Regions from separate parts of the Nodularia chucula CCY0103 genome, predicted to be linked through region 2. Evidence: predicted binding sites of a transcription regulator. Region 2 holds the regulator's gene; the other holds the start of a gene.
The links. The regulator NtcA, encoded in region 2, controls nitrogen genes in cyanobacteria. The targets are predictions, from matches to a motif close to TNTGTANNNNNNNNTACANA.
Positions count from the first base shown of each region.

Region 1: the regulator NtcA is predicted to act here: its motif matches at 1,995-2,014, upstream of ACM0OP_RS07220 (Glu/Leu/Phe/Val family dehydrogenase).

Region 1 covers NZ_CAWUOL010000016.1:42,724-48,173, forward strand. The annotation lists gene ACM0OP_RS07210 (folate/biopterin family MFS transporter) at 1-324, shown strand, start outside; gene ACM0OP_RS07215 (carotenoid oxygenase family protein) at 463-1,941, shown strand; gene ACM0OP_RS07220 (Glu/Leu/Phe/Val family dehydrogenase) at 2,098-3,387, shown strand; gene ACM0OP_RS07225 (hypothetical protein) at 3,591-3,932, opposite strand; partial or broken gene ACM0OP_RS07230 (nucleoside hydrolase) at 4,188-4,399, opposite strand; gene ACM0OP_RS07235 (nucleoside deaminase) at 4,416-4,847, shown strand; gene rbsK (ribokinase) at 4,988-5,450, opposite strand, start outside.
Region 2 covers NZ_CAWUOL010000080.1:2,182-16,231, forward strand. The annotation lists gene ACM0OP_RS18520 (ABC transporter ATP-binding protein) at 1-974, opposite strand, end outside; gene hisB (imidazoleglycerol-phosphate dehydratase HisB) at 1,043-1,663, opposite strand; gene fabI (enoyl-ACP reductase FabI) at 1,770-2,546, opposite strand; gene ntcA (global nitrogen regulator NtcA) at 2,922-3,593, shown strand; gene ACM0OP_RS18540 (DUF3084 domain-containing protein) at 3,782-5,188, shown strand; gene ACM0OP_RS18545 (pre-16S rRNA-processing nuclease YqgF) at 5,304-5,744, shown strand; gene ACM0OP_RS18550 (DUF3146 family protein) at 5,766-6,029, opposite strand; gene pdxH (pyridoxamine 5'-phosphate oxidase) at 6,119-6,760, shown strand; gene ACM0OP_RS18560 (DUF3153 domain-containing protein) at 6,888-7,790, opposite strand; gene ACM0OP_RS18565 (tetratricopeptide repeat protein) at 7,834-8,361, opposite strand; gene ACM0OP_RS18570 (lytic transglycosylase domain-containing protein) at 8,750-10,966, shown strand; gene tatC (twin-arginine translocase subunit TatC) at 11,033-11,827, shown strand; gene ACM0OP_RS18580 (tRNA-binding protein) at 11,824-12,159, shown strand; gene plsY (glycerol-3-phosphate 1-O-acyltransferase PlsY) at 12,237-12,917, opposite strand; gene ACM0OP_RS18590 (DUF3086 domain-containing protein) at 12,983-14,050, opposite strand, start outside.

The sequences.
Region 1 (5,450 bases), on a different contig from region 2:
TATATGCCAGTATTAGTCTTAGCAGCAAGATTATGTCCACCAGGAGTAGAAGCCACATTATTTGCTGTACTCATGTCAGTTTCTAACTTAGCAAATATGGTTTCATACGAATTTGGAGCCATCATCATGCACTGGCTAGGTATCACCGAAACGAACTTTGAACTACTGTGGCTATTAGTGATTATCACAAACCTCAGCACACTATTACCATTACCCTTCATTCGTTGGTTACCTGCTAACGACCCGCAAGCCGATTTACCAACATTACAACCAGCTGCGATAACTAATGGAGAGGAAGCATTGTTAACCAACTTATTACCCTAATTAATAAGCACCTTAATTTTCCTTCTTACCTTTGCGTCTCTGCGCCTAACGCACTTCGTGCTAGAGCTTACAGCAAGCTACGCGAACGCTACGCTGGTGCGTGACCTAATCCATATTTTCCATCAAATTTAACAACAGATGCAAACCTTAAAAACAGAAGAAAATTTAAGTCCCGAAAAATCCTATACTCGTGAAGATTGGCAAGGAGGATATAAATCCCTGACCCAAGAATATGACTATTGGATTGATGATGTAGAAGGACAAATTCCCCCAGAACTACAAGGGACATTATTTAGAAATGGTCCCGGTTTACTCGATATCAATGGACAATCGATTCATCACCCCTTTGATGGCGATGGAATGATTAGCCGCATCAGCTTTGCGAATGGTCGCGCCCATTTCCGTAACCGCTTTGTCCGCACAGAAGGCTATTTAGCAGAACAACAAGCGGGAAAAATCTTGTACAGAGGTGTCTTTGGTACGCAAAAACCCGGCGGTTGGTTAGCGAATATTTTCGACTTCAAAATTAAAAATATTGCCAATACTAACGTTATCTATTGGGGTGGTAAACTTTTAGCACTCTGGGAAGCAGCAGAACCCCATCAACTTGACCCCCAGACATTAGAAACTTTAGGTAAAGAATATTTCGATGGTGTACTCTCAACAGGTGAAGCTTTCAGCGCCCATCCCCGCTTTGACCCTAGTTGTAACCAAGACGGTGGCGCACCTTGTCTAGTAAATTTCTCCATTAAACCCGGACTATCCACCACAATTACGATATTTGAACTCAACCCAGACGGCAAAGTTGTCAGAAAACACGCTCATAGTGTTCCGGGTTTCTGTTTCATTCACGATTTTGTCATTACTCCCAATTACTGTATTTTCTTTCAAAATCCCGTCACCTTTAACCCCATACCCTTAGCCTTGGGAATACGTGCGGCTGGAGAATGTATCAAATTTCAGCCAAATCAACCCACTCAAATTATAGTGATTCCCCGTCACACTCAAGCAGGGGTAAAAATTCTCGAAACTCAGTCAGGCTTTGTATTTCACCACGCAAATGCTTTTGAAGTAGATAATGAAATTGTCATTGACTCCATTTGTTACGAAACACTCCCAGAAGTAGAACCAGCCAGCGACTTTCGCCAAGTTAATTTTGAAGCAATATCACCTGGTCAACTGTGGCGCTTCCATATTAATCTTGAGAATGGGAAAGTTTGCCAAAAAATGATTGAGAATCGCTGTTGTGAATTTCCCAGTATAAATCCTGAGCTTGTTGGAAGAGATTACCAATATTTATACATAGGTGCAGCGCATGGGGAAACAGGTAACGCTCCCCTGCAAGCATTACTAAAAATCGATTTAAAATCTGGAGAAAGACAACTTTGGAGCGCTGCGCCCCGTGGTTTCATCGGTGAGCCGATATTTGTCCCCCGCCCAGATGCACAAAAAGAAGATGATGGCTGGGTCTTAGCCTTAGTATATGATGCTACAGATAATCGGTCAGACTTAGTAATCTTAGATGCCAATAACTTCAATAAAGGTACAGTAGCCAGACTGCATCTCAAACATCATATTCCCTATGGACTACATGGCAACTTCACCAACGAAATCTAAGACTCCGCGAACCTTTGCGCTTCCCTCCGCGCCCCTCTGCGTTAACAAATTAAATTGTAACAAAAACTACAAAATCACCATTTTTTCTCCAGTCTAGGATAAGATCATCTCATACATATCCAGTACGCGAAGATACCGCGACTAGGAGAAGATTTTATGGTTTTCACATCTCCCTTACCGTTTGAAGCTGCTACTCCAGCGCACATTTGCCCATTTGATCAAGCTTGTAGTTACTTAGACGCAGCAGGTAAAGAATTAAAGCTAGATCAAGGTGTATTGGCAATTCTCAGTAATCCCCGCAAAGTAGTCACAGTTTCCATACCCGTGAAACTAGATAATGGTGAAATCCAAGTTCTAGCCGGACATCGGGTACAACACTCGGATATTTTAGGCCCCTATAAAGGTGGGATTCGTTACCATCCGGCTGTGACATTGCGGGAAGTTTCCGCCTTAGCCATGTTGATGACATGGAAATGTGCGTTATTGGGTATACCCTATGGCGGTGCGAAGGGAGGGATAGCCATAAATCCCAAAAGTTATAGTGTGGGAGAATTAGAAAGAATCAGTCGCCGCTATATCAGCGAATTAATTAAAGATATTGGTCCCTCTGTAGATATACCCGCCCCAGATATGGGTACTTCCGCCCGTGAGATGGCTTGGATGATGGATACTTATTCTGTCAACGTTGGTCATTCTGTCCCCGGAGTAGTTACTGGTAAACCCCTTTCTATTGGTGGTTCCTTGGGAAGAGAAATGGCCACTGGCAGAGGTGTCATGATTATTGTCCGTGAGGCATTAGCCACCCAAGGTAAATCCCTTGCAGGAGTGCGAGTAGTGATTCAAGGTTTCGGTAATGTCGGAGGTGCAGCAGCAGAATTATTACACGAAGCAGGAGCGAAGATTTTAGCTGTCTCCACAGGTTCAGGGGGTATTTATTCCCCAGATGGTCTTGATATTCCAGCATTAAAAGCCTACGCTGCCGAAAATAATAAAAGTATTGCAGGTTTTCCGCAAACAACACCCATTAGCAATGCAGATTTACTAACTTTAGATTGCGATGTTTTGATTCCAGCAGCTTTGGAGAATCAAATTACCAAAGAAAATGTGAATCTGGTACAAGCGCACATTGTCGCAGAAGCTGCTAATGGTCCAGTGACTTTGGAAGCTAATCAATTTCTAGAAGCGCATGGTGTAACCGTGCTACCAGATATTTTAGCTAATGCTGGGGGTGTTGTTGTTAGTTATTTGGAATGGGTGCAGGGTCTTTCTTATCTGTTTTGGGATGAGGAACGTGTGAATCATGAAATGGAAAAGTTAATGGTGCAAGCCTATCAACACGTGATTCAGCAGTCAAAGATTAGGCAAATTCCTCTACGTTTAGCAGCTTATACCTTGGGTGTGGGTAGAGTTGCACAGGCGCTTGCTGATAGAGGTCTTTATCCTTGAAGTGAGATACAAGAACCCCACCCCTAGCCCCTCCCCGCAAGCGAGGAGGGGCTATGATGTACCACGCAAAGGCGCAAAGGTACGAAGAAAGAAAATGGTAATTTTGGCATTTCGTAGTTTGATTCAGCCAGCAATGCCGTTAATTGTATGTGTGTATGTGATGTTACAACATAGATATGATTTAACACACAGAAGAGCCAAATTTAGAAATCAGGAAGAGCCTTTTTCTGCCAAACATGAGAGATTTTTGTGTATTGACGCTCTAATTCCACGTTTGCACAAGTTAAGGTACGCGCTTTTTCTTCAAGCGTGCTTACCTGTTTCCCAAAAGTAAAAGCAAACCCTAATAGAAATAATGAAAATACTCCTGCAAAACCTTGGTTAATAAGAGAAATGATACAACTACCAAATGCACCAACAAGTATAATTATTTGAGCCAGCGCTCCATACATATTAAGACGTACTACATTTTTATAGTCTTCTAGAGATTTTTCATCTGAGATCGCTGTATTTTGTTGTAAAAATTTCTCAAGTTGAGTTTTCACATAGAAAGATATAACAATCGATAGCAAGCACAGTCCAATATATGCAAAATGCAAAAACATTGTTTCACCCAATAAAAGTAGTTGTCTAACTTCTGCTTCACTGACGGCAGATGTTTTTTTATATCCTTAATCTCTAGTAAATATCTTGGGTAATTATGCGTAAAAATAGTTAATTATCTTTGACATCCGTAGGACACATAATTATTTCAATTTCAGTTTGCAATACTCGCGCTGCGGCAATTGCATCCCAATAAACATTCCATGTACTGCACTTTCTGCCACCGGGATGTGGGAAAATTCGATTAAATCTAAGATTTTACGTGTCGCACTGACGGCTGGTTAAATGTAGCAGTCGGCTGGAGTTACGACGATACCTAAAAGTTTGATATGCTCCTTAACAGCAGCATGGTTGCTAAATAATCATCAACGCCGCCATCATGATCCATTAATACAAGTTGTTTGGACATATAGGAGAATTAAAAAATGGATGAATTTATGGAAGCTGCGATCGCACAAGCAAAACAAGGTAGAAAAGAAGGTGGGATACCCATCGGTTCTATTCTCGTCAAAGATGGCAAGATTCTCGGTAGAGGACACAACAAACGTGTACAAGATGATGATCCCGTCACCCACGCAGAAATAGACTGTCTCCGCAATGCTGGGCGAGTTGGTAGCTATAGAGGTACAACACTTTACTCTACCTTAATGCCGTGCTATTTATGCGCTGGTGCAGTAGTGCAATTTGGGATTAAAAAAGTCATCGCCGGAGAATCGAGAACCTTTCCCGGTGCTAAAGAGTTTATGGTATCCCACGGTGTAGAAGTCATTGATCTCAACCTTGATGAATGCGAACAAATGATGAGCGAATTTATTGAAACAAATCCCGAACTATGGAATGAAGATATTGGGAAATAGTCATTAGCCATTAGTCATTAGTCATTAAAGGTTTTTAACCCGCGCAGGCGGGTTTAGTTTGTGTAGCCGCGACTTCTAGTCGCCAGGGCTAGTAATAATCGATACTTTACAAACATCCTCTTAGAAGTTAAAATTTCCCCCTACTCCCTACTCCCAACTCCCCTTTCTTCCAAAAAAGAATCAAAGGTTAACTTATCAGGTAAAGAAGTTTGTGCGCCTAATTTTGTAGCGGCTAAAGCACCGGCGGCTGAACCCCAAATAATTGCCTGATGTAAGGAAAATCCTCTATAAAGTGCAGCAGCTAAACCACCATTGAAAGCATCGCCAGCAGCAACGGTGTCAACAGCTTGAACTGAAAAAGCTGGGACAAAAAATGTTTCCTCACCAGTGACGCAAACAGCACCTTTTGCACCTAGTTTAACGATCGCACATTTCACACCCCTTTGTAATAAAACTTTAGCTGCTTTAATTGCTGATTCCTGATTATCTACAGGAAAACCCACCAACTGCCCCGCTTCAACTTCATTCGGTGTAATAATATCGACTAATGGGTATAGTTCATCGGGTAAATTTGCTTGTGCGGGTGCGGGATCTAAAATTACT
Region 2 (14,050 bases):
ACAGATGGTTTTGGCTGTAACTGTTCCATGAAGAAATCTTCTAAAGAATGACGAGATAATTTCATAGAAATTATTTGCCCGTTCATTAAACGTAGACTGGCCAGAAAATCATAGTAATCTTCTTGTAAAGTACCTTGCCAAGAACCATCAGTTTCAAAGGTTAGATTAGGTATCCACTGTTTCAAAACCTCAGAGTCACCGCCCCGACCTTTGATGTAGTATGTTTGGTCATTACCTAAAAGTTCCTCTAGAGAACCAGAACAAATCACTTCACCTTTAGAAAGGATAGCAATGCGATCGCAAATTTGTTCCACTTCACTCAGCACATGGCTATTGAAGAAAATTGTTTTACCTGCGGCTTTCAGTGAAAGAATAATTTCCCGCATTTGGTAGCGTCCCAAAGGATCTAAACCAGACATGGGTTCATCCAGAAATATCAACTCCGGATCATTAATCAGTGCTTGCGCCATCCCCACACGCTGCAACATCCCCTTAGAATAGCGACGCATGGGCTTTTTCCGCGCATCAACCATAGATAAACCCACCAGTTCCAACAATTGCGGAATCCTTTCCCGTTGGACTTTTTGGGGAATTTGGAACAACCCCGCCGCTAATTCCAGAAATTCCCAGCCAGTGAGATAGTCATATAAATAAGAATTTTCTGGGAGGTAGCCAATCATTTGCTTAGTATGGCGATCGCCCAGGGGCTTACCCAATAACAAACCCTTACCAGAACTAGGGCGAATAATTCCCAACAACAGCTTTAAAAGAGTTGTTTTCCCAGCGCCATTCGGCCCTAATAACCCAAAAGTCTCCCCTTTATTCACCTTAACAGAACAGCTTTTAAGAGAGACAATTTTTTGATTCATCCAAAAACCCGTACGATAGACTTTTCGCAAATCAGCAGTTAGGACTACTGGCGGGTTATCCATAGTATTCAGTTGATTTTCAGGGATTTCTACATCAGATTTCATGTTACAACTACCACATAGTTAATCAATTACCAATTGAGAACTTCAGTGGTTCCTTTAGCCTCACTACACTATAGAATACCCTTAGAGCTAGGAATTGTACCAGCACGACGAGAATCAATTTCCACAGCCATCCGGGTAGCCCTAGCAAAAGCTTTAAATGTCGCCTCAATAATATGATGGGAATTAATGCCATCCAATTGACGAATATGCAGAGTCATTTGGCTATGATTAACCAACGCCACAAAAAACTCCCGTACTAGTTGAGTGTCATAGGTTCCCACACGCTGGGTAGGAATTTGTAACCCATAGCTGAGATGAGGTCTACCAGAAAAATCCAGAGCCACTTGTATCAAAGCTTCATCCAGGGGAGCCAGAAAATTACCAAAACGCACAATACCTTTTCTGTTACCCAACGCTTGACAAAAAGCCTGTCCTAAAGTTATGCCCACATCTTCATTAGTGTGGTGGTCATCAATTTCCCAGTCTCCTTGGGCTTGGACATTTAAATCAATCAACCCGTGGGAAGAAATTTGATGCAACATATGATCCAAAAATGGAATCCCAGTGGCGGCGGTACAAATGCCTGTACCATCCAAGTTAATCGTGACTTTGATATCTGTTTCGCCAGTAGTGCGATGAACAGAAGCAACGCGGGCAGTTTGATTTAAATTCAGGGTTTCTGTTTGCATGAGTGGGAAGTGTGGGGAAGAGGCAGGGGTGCAGGGTGCAGGGTGCAGGGGGGAAGAGGCAGAGGGACGCAGGGGGCAGGGTGCAGGAGGGAGTAATAATTAATGATTACATTCCCATTATTTCGTAGCCGGCATCGACGTATAAAACTTGTCCTGTAATGCCACTGGCTAAATCGCTAGCCAAGAAGGCCGCAGTATTCCCTACTTCTTGCTGGGTGACAGTGCGTCGCAGGGGCGCTACTTCTTCTACATGGTGAATCATATCTAAAATTCCTCCCACTGCGGAAGATGCTAAGGTGCGTATTGGTCCTGCGGAAATGGCATTGACGCGAATATTTTGCGGCCCCAATTCAGCAGCCAAATAACGTACACTAGATTCTAATCCGGCTTTGGCTACTCCCATAACGTTGTAGTTAGGAATTGCTCTCACTCCTCCCAAATATGTCAAAGTGATAATGCTACCACCTTCTGTCATTAGGGGTTGGGCTGCACCGCTTAACTGCACTAAGGAATAGGTGCTGATTTCTAACGCTGTTTTGAAACCAGAACGTGAGGTTTGACTAAAACCACCAGTCAAATCATCTCTATTGGCGAAGGCTAGACAGTGGATGAGAATGTCTAATTTTCCCCACTGGTCGCGCACGGCTTCAAAGGTGGATTGCACCTGTGCGTCATCTTGGACATTACAGGGAACAAATAAGCTGGGGTTGAGAGGTTCTACTAATTCCGCCACCTTTTTCTCCATTTTCCCACGCTCATCTGGGAGGTAGGTAATACCCAAGTTAGCGCCGGCTTTATGCAGTTGTTGAGCAATGCCCCAGGCGATGGAACGGTTATTGGCAATTCCTGTAACTAAGGCGTTTTTTCCAGTCAGATTTAGCATACAAAATTTAAATGTGATCAATTATTAGGAGCATACTAGAATCTGACGCGAGTTTGTCTTCATTGTCGAGATCATTTGCCAAAATCGTGATCAAAATCAACCTTTTATGAAAAGTTTCTCCAGATAATCCTGAAGAGATTCTCAAGATATCGTGAATTTTTTCCTAAAAAACCTGATGACCAGAACTGTGTAAGTACTTATAACAACTACTAGCTAAAAACAGCAAAAATTATGTATCATTGTGAACAAATAGCTATGAAGTTATGGGTTTAAGTATAGGAATGCACAGAAAGGTTGACGGTGCTTTATTGATTTTTCAGGTGTATTCTTAGGTAATCAGTTTTTGTTTTTCCGGCATTGGGTAGGGGAAGGGAGATGATCGTGACACAAGACAAAGCCCTAGCAAATGTATTTCGCCAGATGGCAACGGGGGCATTTCCTCCAGTTGTAGAAACGTTTGAACGCAATAAAACAATATTTTTTCCCGGCGATCCTGCTGAACGAGTTTATTTTCTTTTGAAGGGTGCTGTGAAACTTTCCAGGGTATATGAGGCAGGAGAGGAAATAACGGTAGCACTGCTACGGGAAAATAGTGTTTTTGGTGTGTTGTCATTACTGACGGGAAACAAGTCCGATAGGTTTTACCATGCAGTGGCTTTTACACCTGTAGAGTTACTGTCAGCGCCAATTGAACAAGTAGAGCAAGCCTTAAAGGAAAATCCAGAATTATCAATGTTGATGCTGCGAGGCCTTTCTTCGCGGATTTTACAGACGGAGATGATGATTGAAACCTTGGCTCACCGCGATATGGGTTCTAGGTTGGTGAGTTTTTTGTTAATTCTTTGCCGTGATTTTGGTGTTCCTTCGACAGATGGGATTACGATTGATCTGAAATTATCTCATCAGGCGATCGCCGAAGCAATTGGTTCCACACGAGTCACTGTCACTCGCTTATTAGGAGACTTGCGAGAGAAACAAATGATTTCTATCCACAAAAAGAAGATTACTGTGCATAAACCTGTTACGTTGAGTAAGCAGTTTACCTAGAACTATGGGAGATGGGATGGCAAATGTTGTGTTCTGGAAAATTACACCCATAGCTGGAGAAAAATCTAAAATTATGATTAATTTCCGGTATTGCCTATCTCCCATCCTCTACAAGATCATCATTGAAAGTAGTAGGCTGTATCTGGACGCATTATGCCTCCGACACCTGAAGTGAACGATAGCTCACAATGACCACCGGGTACATCCTGATAGCGGCAATTTTAATTTTGGGGGGCGTAATCGCCACCGTGGGCGATCGCATTGGCACACGGGTGGGTAAAGCACGCCTCTCACTGTTTAACCTACGTCCGAAAAAAACTGCTGTATTGGTAACGATATTTACAGGCGGATTAATTTCGGCTTCCACATTAGGGATATTATTTGCGGCTGATGAAGGCTTGCGCCAAGGTGTATTTGAGTTAGAAGATATTCAAAAAGACCTGAGAAATCAGAGGGAACAGTTGAAAGTTGCCGAAACCGAAAAAAGTCAAGTAGAAACAGAATTAAATACAGCTAGACTGGAACAAAGCAAAGCAGAGCAAAAGTTACAGGTAATTAACAAGTCTTTGCAAGCTGCAAATGCTAAACAACAAGCAACCGCAACTCAACTTAAAAGTACCCAAAGCCAATTAGGTGCAGTAGTCAATCAGTATCAAGAGGCTTTAACAGAACTGCAAAGCGTTTATGACCAAAGAGAGGCATTGCAGGGAGCTATTGAAGAACTGAAGGCAGAACGAGAACGAGTCTATGTAGAAGCTCAAAAAGCCATTGATGAGGCTAAAATAGCCGTTGACGAGCGCGATGGCAAAATAGCTGAACTTGATGGCATGATTAAACAACGTAATCAAGAAATTACGGCGCGAGAAGAAGTGATAGCCCTGAGAGAGTCTCGCCTCAAAGAATTGGAAAGACAACAGAATTATTTAGAGCAAGAAGTCGCCAGACTAGAAAAATTTTATCAGTCTTACCGTGACCTGCGTTTAGGTAAATTAGCGTTAGTTCGTAATCAAGTTTTGGCTGCCAATGTGGTTCGTGTCAATCAACCTAGTGCAGCCCAGAAAGTAGTTGTGCAGCTTTTGCAAACAGCTAACCAAAATGCCAATATTCAATTAACTGAACCAGGGGAAATTCCAGCAAATAAGCAACTTCTACTGATTACCCCAGACAGAATAGAGCAATTGAGTCAACAGATTCAGGATGGGAGAGAATACGTTATCCGCATTTTTTCTGCTGGTAATTATGTGAGAGGCGAAAACCAGATAGAATTTTTTGCAGATGCTGCCCGCAATCAATTGGTATTTTCCGCAGGTGAAATACTAGCGACAAGTACGGCTGATCCCAAAATGATGACACCTTATCAGCTATCACAGCGATTGGATTTGCTGATTTCTGCCTCGGAATTTCGGGCGCGTAATGCTGGTATTGTCGAGGGTTTGTTAAGAGAAGGTTCTCATTTACGCTTTTATTTTCAACTTAGGCAGTATGATCAACCATTAGAAATCAAAGCCATAGCGATGGAAGATACCTATACAGCAGGACCTTTAAGAATTAGACTTTTAGCTTTAATTGATGGTGAAGTAGTTTTTAGCACTTAAAATTTACCCTGAGCAGACAGTTAAATAATTATTAAAAATCATTAAATAATCAAACGCTGACAATTAAATAGTTTCAAGCCTACTCCCTACTCCCTATTCCCTACTCCCCCCTATTATGACTTTCAGTGAATTTTCACCAACACAACCAGTGATCTTAGGTTTCGATCCCGGTAGAGATAAATGTGGTTTAGCAGTCATGGGATTAGATAGGCAATTATACTATCACCAAGTTGTGACAGCACCAAAGGCGATCGCCACCATTGAAACCCTGCGCCAACAGTTTCCCGTGTCCTTACTAGTCATGGGTAATCAAACCACCGCTAAACAGTGGAAACAGCAATTAAGCGCAGCATTGTTAGAGCAACTGAGCATCATTCTAGTAGATGAGCGCTACAGCACCTTAGAAGCACGCGATCGCTATTGGCAAATGTATCCCCCAAAAGGCCTAACCAAACTCCTCCCACAGGGCATGAGACAGCCACCCAGACCCATAGATGATATAGTTGCCCTCCTGTTAATTGAAAGATACCTAAATCGCCTCACCACCAATAATTAATCCTCAGCAAAGTGCTAATCACTAAAGTTCAGCCCTAATGGTAAAAGCATAATCGCCCCCCGGCTCCAACTTATAGTCCTGTTGTTCTAAAAAACGACCAAGAGGCTCTTTAATCAAAGCCCGACCTTGAGAAGGCTTAACAGACAATTCTCCTCGGCGAAAATGCCATTGGAAATGCCACTCAAAATTACCCGCACTAACTTCACCTTCAAGCAAGCCGAGTGGCCACGATTGACGGATAATTCTGACATGGGCAGTAGTTTCTGGAAGACGTTTGGCACTCACAATGCTTTGTGTCACGTGTGGGATAACAGCCCAATCAATAGGCTACTTCTTTTATTTACCAAACTTATTGAAAATAAACAAACTGACACATGGATAAAACCGTAGCCGACCTCCGCAAAGATTACACTTTAGAAGGTTTAAGCAAAACCGAAATTAACCCCAATCCTTTTATTCAATTTAAAAAATGGTTTGAACAAGCATTAGCAGCCCAACTACCTGAACCTAATGCCATGACTCTAGCCACAGCCACACCGGATGGTCAGCCCGCCGCCAGAATGGTGCTACTCAAAGATTTTGATGAACGAGGCTTTGTTTTATTCACCAACTACAACAGTCATAAAGGACAAGAACTAGCAACAAATCCCCAAGCCGCCCTAGTCTTTTGGTGGGCAGAATTAGAACGCCAAGTCAGAATTGTCGGAACAGTAGAGAAAATTTCCTCAAAACAGTCTGATAGCTACTTTGAAATGCGTCCCCCCAATAGTCGCTTAGGTGCTTGGGCTTCTAATCAAAGTGAAGTAATTGCTGGTAGGGAAGTGTTAGAACAACAATTGCAGGAATTTCAGCACAGATATGAAAATCAAGAAGTTCCTCGCCCACCCCATTGGGGAGGCTACCGTATTATTCCCAGCCAAATTGAGTTTTGGCAAGGTCGCCCCAGTCGTCTCCATGACCGCCTGCTATATACTCGCATCGATGACAGTTGGAAAATTCAGCGTTTGTCTCCGTGAAGAAGGGAGTGGGGACTGGGGACTGGGGACTGGGGACTGGGGACTGGGGACTGGGGACTGGGTATTGGGAAGTAACAATCTTTCCCCCCACACCTCCCACACTTCCCACACCTCCCACACTCCTGCCTTACTTAGTGACTGCTACCTTGGTATCAGAGACAAATTGCACTCTGGGGTCTGGCATAAAACGATATCTTAAGTAAATTCCTCCCCAGATAAACAGGATAATTAACAAACCACCAATACCCAGAGGACTAGGCAACCAGAACACTACTTCTATATGGTTGAGTTGCCCTGCTTTCATCTGCCAGACTAATTCCTTGCCTTGCTTTTGCGGCTGGATAGCAGTTGCGGTTTTTTGAATATTTCTGGCTCCCCAAGGGGTGGTTAAGCTAAATTTTAAGTCGAGAATTGATGCTGTATCTGAGAGGACATTACCCCTGCTGGCAATTAATGAGAGCGATCGCAAGTCTAAATCATAAATTAAGCGATTTCTCACCAGCAGCAGAAAATTATTTTGCGCGATGATTAAATTAGATTCAATTTGCGGTAGTTCCGATGCCGATCCTTTCTTAACAGTCTGGGCTGTTTGATTAGTACGAGAGTTAAAAAAATCATTAAATTTTTCTTGCAACTCTTGTCCATTACTAAAAGGAATTTTCACGATAATTTCTTCTGAAGAAATTCGTTTTGTTGTCCCTTCTAGTTGACGAGTGCGGCGTTCTATACTGTGTAACCATTCATAGACATAATCGCCACTAAAGTTGGTGAGTCGTTCTGCTAACTTAATATGCTGTACTATTTCCCCACGATTGGAGTTTTTGAAGTTTACCCCTGCATCGTAATCAACACAACCAGTTAGTAGCAGTGATGTTAGCACCACCAGCCACAAAACCGGATTTTTGAGCGGAAATATGCTATTCATCAGATTTTTAGTCGTCACTTTGATCAATAAACCTATTCTGCTCAGAACAAAACTTAATCCCCTGATAAATCTGAGCAAAATCTTCCGCAAATTAGAATAATTCATCTATATATGTCCCAAAAAGTCAAATGTTTGTAACTAATCTTGACTAAAAACTCAACCAAGTTAAATAGAATATTGTTAACACAATAACAATTAGTGCTACCCAAATAAAGCGATTATCTTGAGTATTAACTTGGCTCAAATCCACTAATTCTGGTTCATTAGGTTGGGAAGGAGAAGATTTCTGGGGCTGGGCTGCGGCACGAATTTTACGCTCATTATCAGACAATGTTCCTAAATCTGGGATTTCCGTCATCCATTCACTGGGACGTTGCAGTTTAGGCGCTTTTAAAATGTACAGTAACTGCTTGGCTTGCTTACTAGTTTCTGGGAAAGGATGGCGTTGCAATTGTTGACATAGGGTGATAGCTTCTTCAGTCCTTCCGGCGGCTTCGTAGGCTGTCACTAGCCAAATTTCTACCTCACCCCCAAGGGGAGAATTTCGAGATAAAAGAGCGCTGGCTTTTTCCAAATTTTCTACAGCTTCTCGATACTTGCCATTTTCAAAGTTAATTTTTCCAGCCTGATAAAGACTTTTGGCGATTTCTAGACTTTCGTTACTCAGGTTCTGCATACTAATCAGCACGGCTTTGATATCTTGCTATATGTTAGTACGCTTTGTTTTTTTAGCTGACTATCGTAGGTTGTTCCTCGCTGATTTCCAGCTACAGGGCTGTCAAACTCCCAGGATATTTAGGTGAATTAGTCCGGTTTTATGGGCGAAATTGGCTAAAATTTGGACAAAATCTATACAAAAATCAATAGAGGAGAAATTTTGCCAGTTTCGGTAAAATGCTAAAAGCCTTAATTAATCTCCTGAAGGATTGTAACGTTGATAGCAAAAACGTTAAAAGATATGAGGTGCAATTAGTCGTATTGCTATAAAATACACCTTAAATAGCATCGAAAATTACAAAAATCGACCAAAAACCTTACCATCTAGCTGTCACCAGTAAGTATTCATGCTGAAAAAAATGCAAAAAAAACACATCACTCTCATTGTTTGTGCGGCACTGTTTGCCTTTTCAGCTGGGGCAGTTGTATCAGCACCTGAAATTGCCAAACATTTCGGAGGATGGTTGAATGTGGTGGGAAATGCGCCGGAACAAATCTCTACAGCTAATCAAGCTAATTCCGACGTATTTCCACTATTATCATTGTCTCCACAGGAAAGGGCTGAGAAATTAGAAGCTATTGCTAATGGTTCTAGTTCACCAGAGAGAGAACGCGCTCGTTATTTGTTAGCTAGTGATTTAATTAATGTCAGAGAGGCAGACAAGGCTTTAAGTTTGTTGCAAGGATTAGAAAGAACTTATCCTAGTCTTGGCCCTTATATTTTATTGAAACAGGCACAGGCAGAAGATATCTTGGGTGAGAGTGGTAAAGCTTCAGATTTGCGACAAAGGGTATTGCGAGAGTATCCCAATGAGGCGGGAAAGGCTAAAGCTCTGTATATGATTGCACTTCCTGAACATCAGGATACAGCGATCGCCGAATTTCCGTCTAATCCTCTGACCTGGGATATTATTGACAAACGGTTACAAGAAAATCCCAATCAACCAGATTTAAGGTTAATTTTAGGGCAATATGCCTTTAATAGAGCTGGTATTGTGGGGGTGTTAGATCAACTGGTGAAACAGCCTAATCTCACAGCTGAACAATGGGAAATTGTGGGTACTGCTTATTGGGAAAATAATCAATTTGCTAAAGCTGGAGAGGCTTATGTGGCAGCACCGGAATCACCCCGTAATCTTTACCGCGCGGCTAGGGGGATACAGATAGGAGGTCAGCAACAGGAAAAGGCGATCGCCATCTATAATCAATTAGTGCAAAAATTCCCCGATGCTAGCGAAAGCGGACTAGCTTTATTACGTTTGTCAGAACTGGCCAGCAGCCGTCAAGATGCTTTAGTCTACCTGGAGCGGATTATTACTAATTATCCCCAACAAGCAAGTAGAGCCGTAGTAGAAAAAGCCAGAATTTACGAAGGACTGAAAAACCCAGCCGCAGCTCAACAGGCTTGGCAATTGTTATTAACTGAATATGGTAGCTCTAATCACGCCGCCGAGTATCGCTGGAACAAAGCCCAAGAGCAAGCCAAAGCGAACAATTATGCCGCCGCTTGGGAATGGGCGCAACCAATCGCTACGGATAACCATAGCAGTATTTTGGCTCCCAGAGCAGGTTTTTGGGTAGGTAAATGGGCAACGAGATTAGGAAATGCCGCAGAAGCCAAATCTGCCTATGAGTATGTACTAAGTAATTTTCCTTACTCTTACTATGCTTGGCGTTCAGCTGTCAGCTTGGGGCTGAATGTGGGCAACTTTGACACTGTGCGCGACTTACAACCAGAAGTAATTCCCCATCAACGTCCAGTTCCTCCCGCCGGTTCAGAAACCTTTAAAGAACTGTATTTGCTAGGTGAAGACCGGGATGCTTGGTTGCAATGGGAAACAGAATTTTTGAATAAAACCCAGCCCACCGTAGCTGAACAATTTACGGAAGGATTAATTCGATTAACTAGGGGACAAAATCTCTCAGCCATTAACCTGATTTCTCGCTTAGAAGACCGGGAAACACCGGAGGAACAAGCGGAATATCAGGCTTTGAGTAAACAAGTGACTTATTGGCAAGCCCGCTATCCTTTTCTGTATCGCCAGGAAATTAAAAAATGGTCTGGGGAACGGCAGTTAAATTCTTTACTGGTGATTGGCTTGATGCGTCAGGAGTCGATGTTTGAGCCAAAAATTAGATCCGTTGTCGGCGCGACTGGTTTAATGCAGATTATGCCCAGTACAGGTGAATGGATTGCTCCTCAAATTAACTTAGATACCAAAAATCTCAACTTAGAAGACCCCAACGAAAATATTAATTTGGGAACTTGGTATTTAGACTATACCCATCGGCAGTATAACAATGACTCCATGTTAGCGATCGCCAGTTATAATGCTGGCCCTGGCAACGTCGCCCGGTGGCTGCGGACTATCGGGAAAAATGACCCAGATGATTTTGTCGAAGACATTCCCTTTAATGAAACTAAAAATTATGTCCGCCAAGTATTTGGCAACTACTGGAACTATTTGCGACTTTACAACCCAGAAATGTCCGCCAAAGTAGCCCAATATTCCGATGCACATACCCAATTAACCCAAAGACCATCACAATCTTCATCGAACTAAAAACATAGTTAAGTCGTTCCTTAGCCGGATACAATAGTTAACAAATGTTGCCTATTAAGCTGACTCATGACACCCTTACAAGATGTTGAAGCTGTAACTACTCCTGAAATACCACAGGAGGAATACGGCAACTCAGAAATGAATGCGCTCAATGACTTTCCCGATGAAGTGGAAATGTCACTCTTTGACCATCTAGAAGAGTTAAGACAACGGATTTTCTATTCTCTCATTGCTGTCGTAGTGGGTATGGTTGGCTGTTTTTTAGCCGTGAAGCCAATTGTGAAATTACTAGAAGTCCCAGCCCAGGGGGTAAAATTTCTCCAACTTGCTCCGGGAGAATATTTCTTTGTCTCCATCAAAGTCGCAGGGTACAGTGGCTTGGTACTTTCTAGCCCCTTCATTCTCTACCAAATTCTTCAGTTCATTCTCCCCGGACTAACTCGTCGAGAACGGCGCTTCATTGGTCCCATTGTTTCGGGTTCCACTGTATTATTTTTCGCTGGGTTAGTATTTGCCTATTTACTGCTGATACCCGCAGCCTTGAATTTTTTCATTAGCTATGGTGAAGATGTAGTAGACCAACTGTGGTCAATTGATAAATACTTTGAATTTGTGCTGCTACTGTTATTTAGCACTGGTCTAGCATTTCAAATTCCCATTATCCAACTATTACTAGCTAACTTAGGAATTGTCTCTTCTACAAAAATGATTTCCGGTTGGCGGTTTGTCATTATGGGAGCAGTAGTTCTCGGCGCTGTCCTTACCCCTTCCACTGACCCCCTGACCCAAAGTTTATTAGCAGGAGCAGTCTTAGGACTATACTTTGGTGGTATTGGTCTAGTGAAACTCACAGGTAAATGACACAAATCAATTATGCTGACTTTGAAAAAGTAGAAATCCGTGTAGGGAAAATTATCAAAGTTGCCGATTTTCCCCAAGCACGAAAACCAGCTTACAAATTGTGGATAGATTTCGGTGATTTGGGCGTAAAAAAATCAAGCGCCCAGATTACTAAACTTTACTCTTTAGAACAGTTAAACAATAGATTAATCTTGGCTGTGACTAATTTTCCCCCTCGCCAAATCGCTGATTTCATGTCAGAAGTCTTAGTCTTAGGCGTAGTTGTAGAAAATGGCGAAGTTGTGTTAATTCAACCAGATAAAAATGTACCATTGGGTCAAAGAATTTCATAGTCGAGAAAAAACTACAAAATTATCTGCGTTTATCTGCGTCCATCTGCGTTTACCTCACTTGAATGGAAATTGCTCTATCAGCCATCAACAGCTTTTTCCGGTGCTAACTTCTGACCAATTTTAGGTTCCATACCTGCAAGCAAACGCTCAATATTACCACGATGACGTAAAATTACATACAATCCCCCAGCAATGCCAAAGAGAATATAAGGTAGTGGTTGATGTAGAACTAACATCAAAATCGGCACTGCGATCGCACCAGTAATAGAACTCAATGATACAATTCGGGATACAGCAATACATAGACCAAAAACAGCTGCTGTCGCTAAACCCACTTGCCAATTCATGGCTAATAAAATTCCTAAACTAGTAGCCACAGACTTACCACCAGAAAAGCCCAAAAAGATAGATTTACTGTGTCCCAAAATGGCGCATAAACCAGATAAAGTAATGAGCCAGGGTTGCCAAACGAGAATATCTACCTGTGAGGGGATAAGATTTTCACTAGGAGCAAAAGAGAATAACCAGTAAATGAGTGCGATCGCTAAAACACCCTTCAAGCAATCAACCAGTAAAACAAAAGCTCCCGGTCCCTTCCCCAAAGTCCTTAACACATTAGTTGCGCCAGTGGAACCAGAACCCACTTGGCGAATATCAATTCCCTGTAACTGCTTTCCAGCAATATAACCAGTGGGAAAAGAACCCAAAAAATAACTCAGGACTAAAGCAACACCACACAAACTCAACCAAATAGCCATAATTAATTAAAACTGAACAAATAGTTAAAAGCTCGTAGTGAGGACTTTAGTCCTCGCCATCTCATCTAAAAATCATCATTGTAATTTCGCACAGTTTTAGGGTCAGGAGCGAACGCCAACCATAAAGGAAATTGCAACATGGCTAAACTAATTTGTTCTTCCGAATCATCAATGATAATTAAAGGTAATTGATTAGCCTTAACCAGTCGGTCAGCTTTCACCGCCAAAGCATCAGGGGTTTCAAACAAACCCACACCTTTATCCGGGCCAAAATCTGGGCGACCAATTCCTAAACAGTCTTGTAAACCGCGCCGCCATTCACCCAAACGTTCTGGAGAATTAGCTAAAACCAAAGTGCGGATACGGTCGCCATATAACCTGTGTAAAATAGAAGCCACCGCCGCAGCAATCAAAATATTTTGTACTCGGCTACCCATAGTTCGCAAAGCACCCCGTCCACCTTGGTTAAAGAACCAATCACTCACACGTTCCGCATGGACAGGTTCAAAAGTCCGGCGCAATTGCCAAGGCGGACCATAATAATCTGGTTTATTACGATATTGGTCAATCAAGCGGCGAATTTTATTTGTAGTCTCTTGAAACTGCTGCTGGGCAAATTGTGGTGTTCCTGGCTGTGTTTCAGGTGGTTTCACCTCCCGGACAACAGATTTTACCGGTTCTACAATCACTGGTGGTGTCAGTTGCAATTGCTCGGCTGACATAGCCAAATCCTGTAAACTACCCGTGAGATAATCTTTAAACCCCTGGACTCGAATAGCTAAATCTTGGGATGTTCCCGCAAAAGTGGTTCGCATTTCATTCCGGATGCGTTCTTGGCGGCGTTCTAGCTGTTCCACAGAAATTTGCAAAGCTTGTTTCCGTTGTTCTAAGTCCACCAGGGACTCTTTTACAAGTTTTCCTAAAGAAATTTGAGTTTCACTAATTTGTTTCTGAAGGGTTTGATAAGACCCCTTGAGATTAGCTATTTCCGCCTTCAGAGATGCTTCTGTGCGTTGTAACTCAGCCAATTTCTCTGGTGAATTATCTGGTAATTCCGACTCCACCACAGGAGTTGCTATTTCTGAATCAACCGCAAATTGAATATCTGCCACTTCTGGATCAGATATGATTGG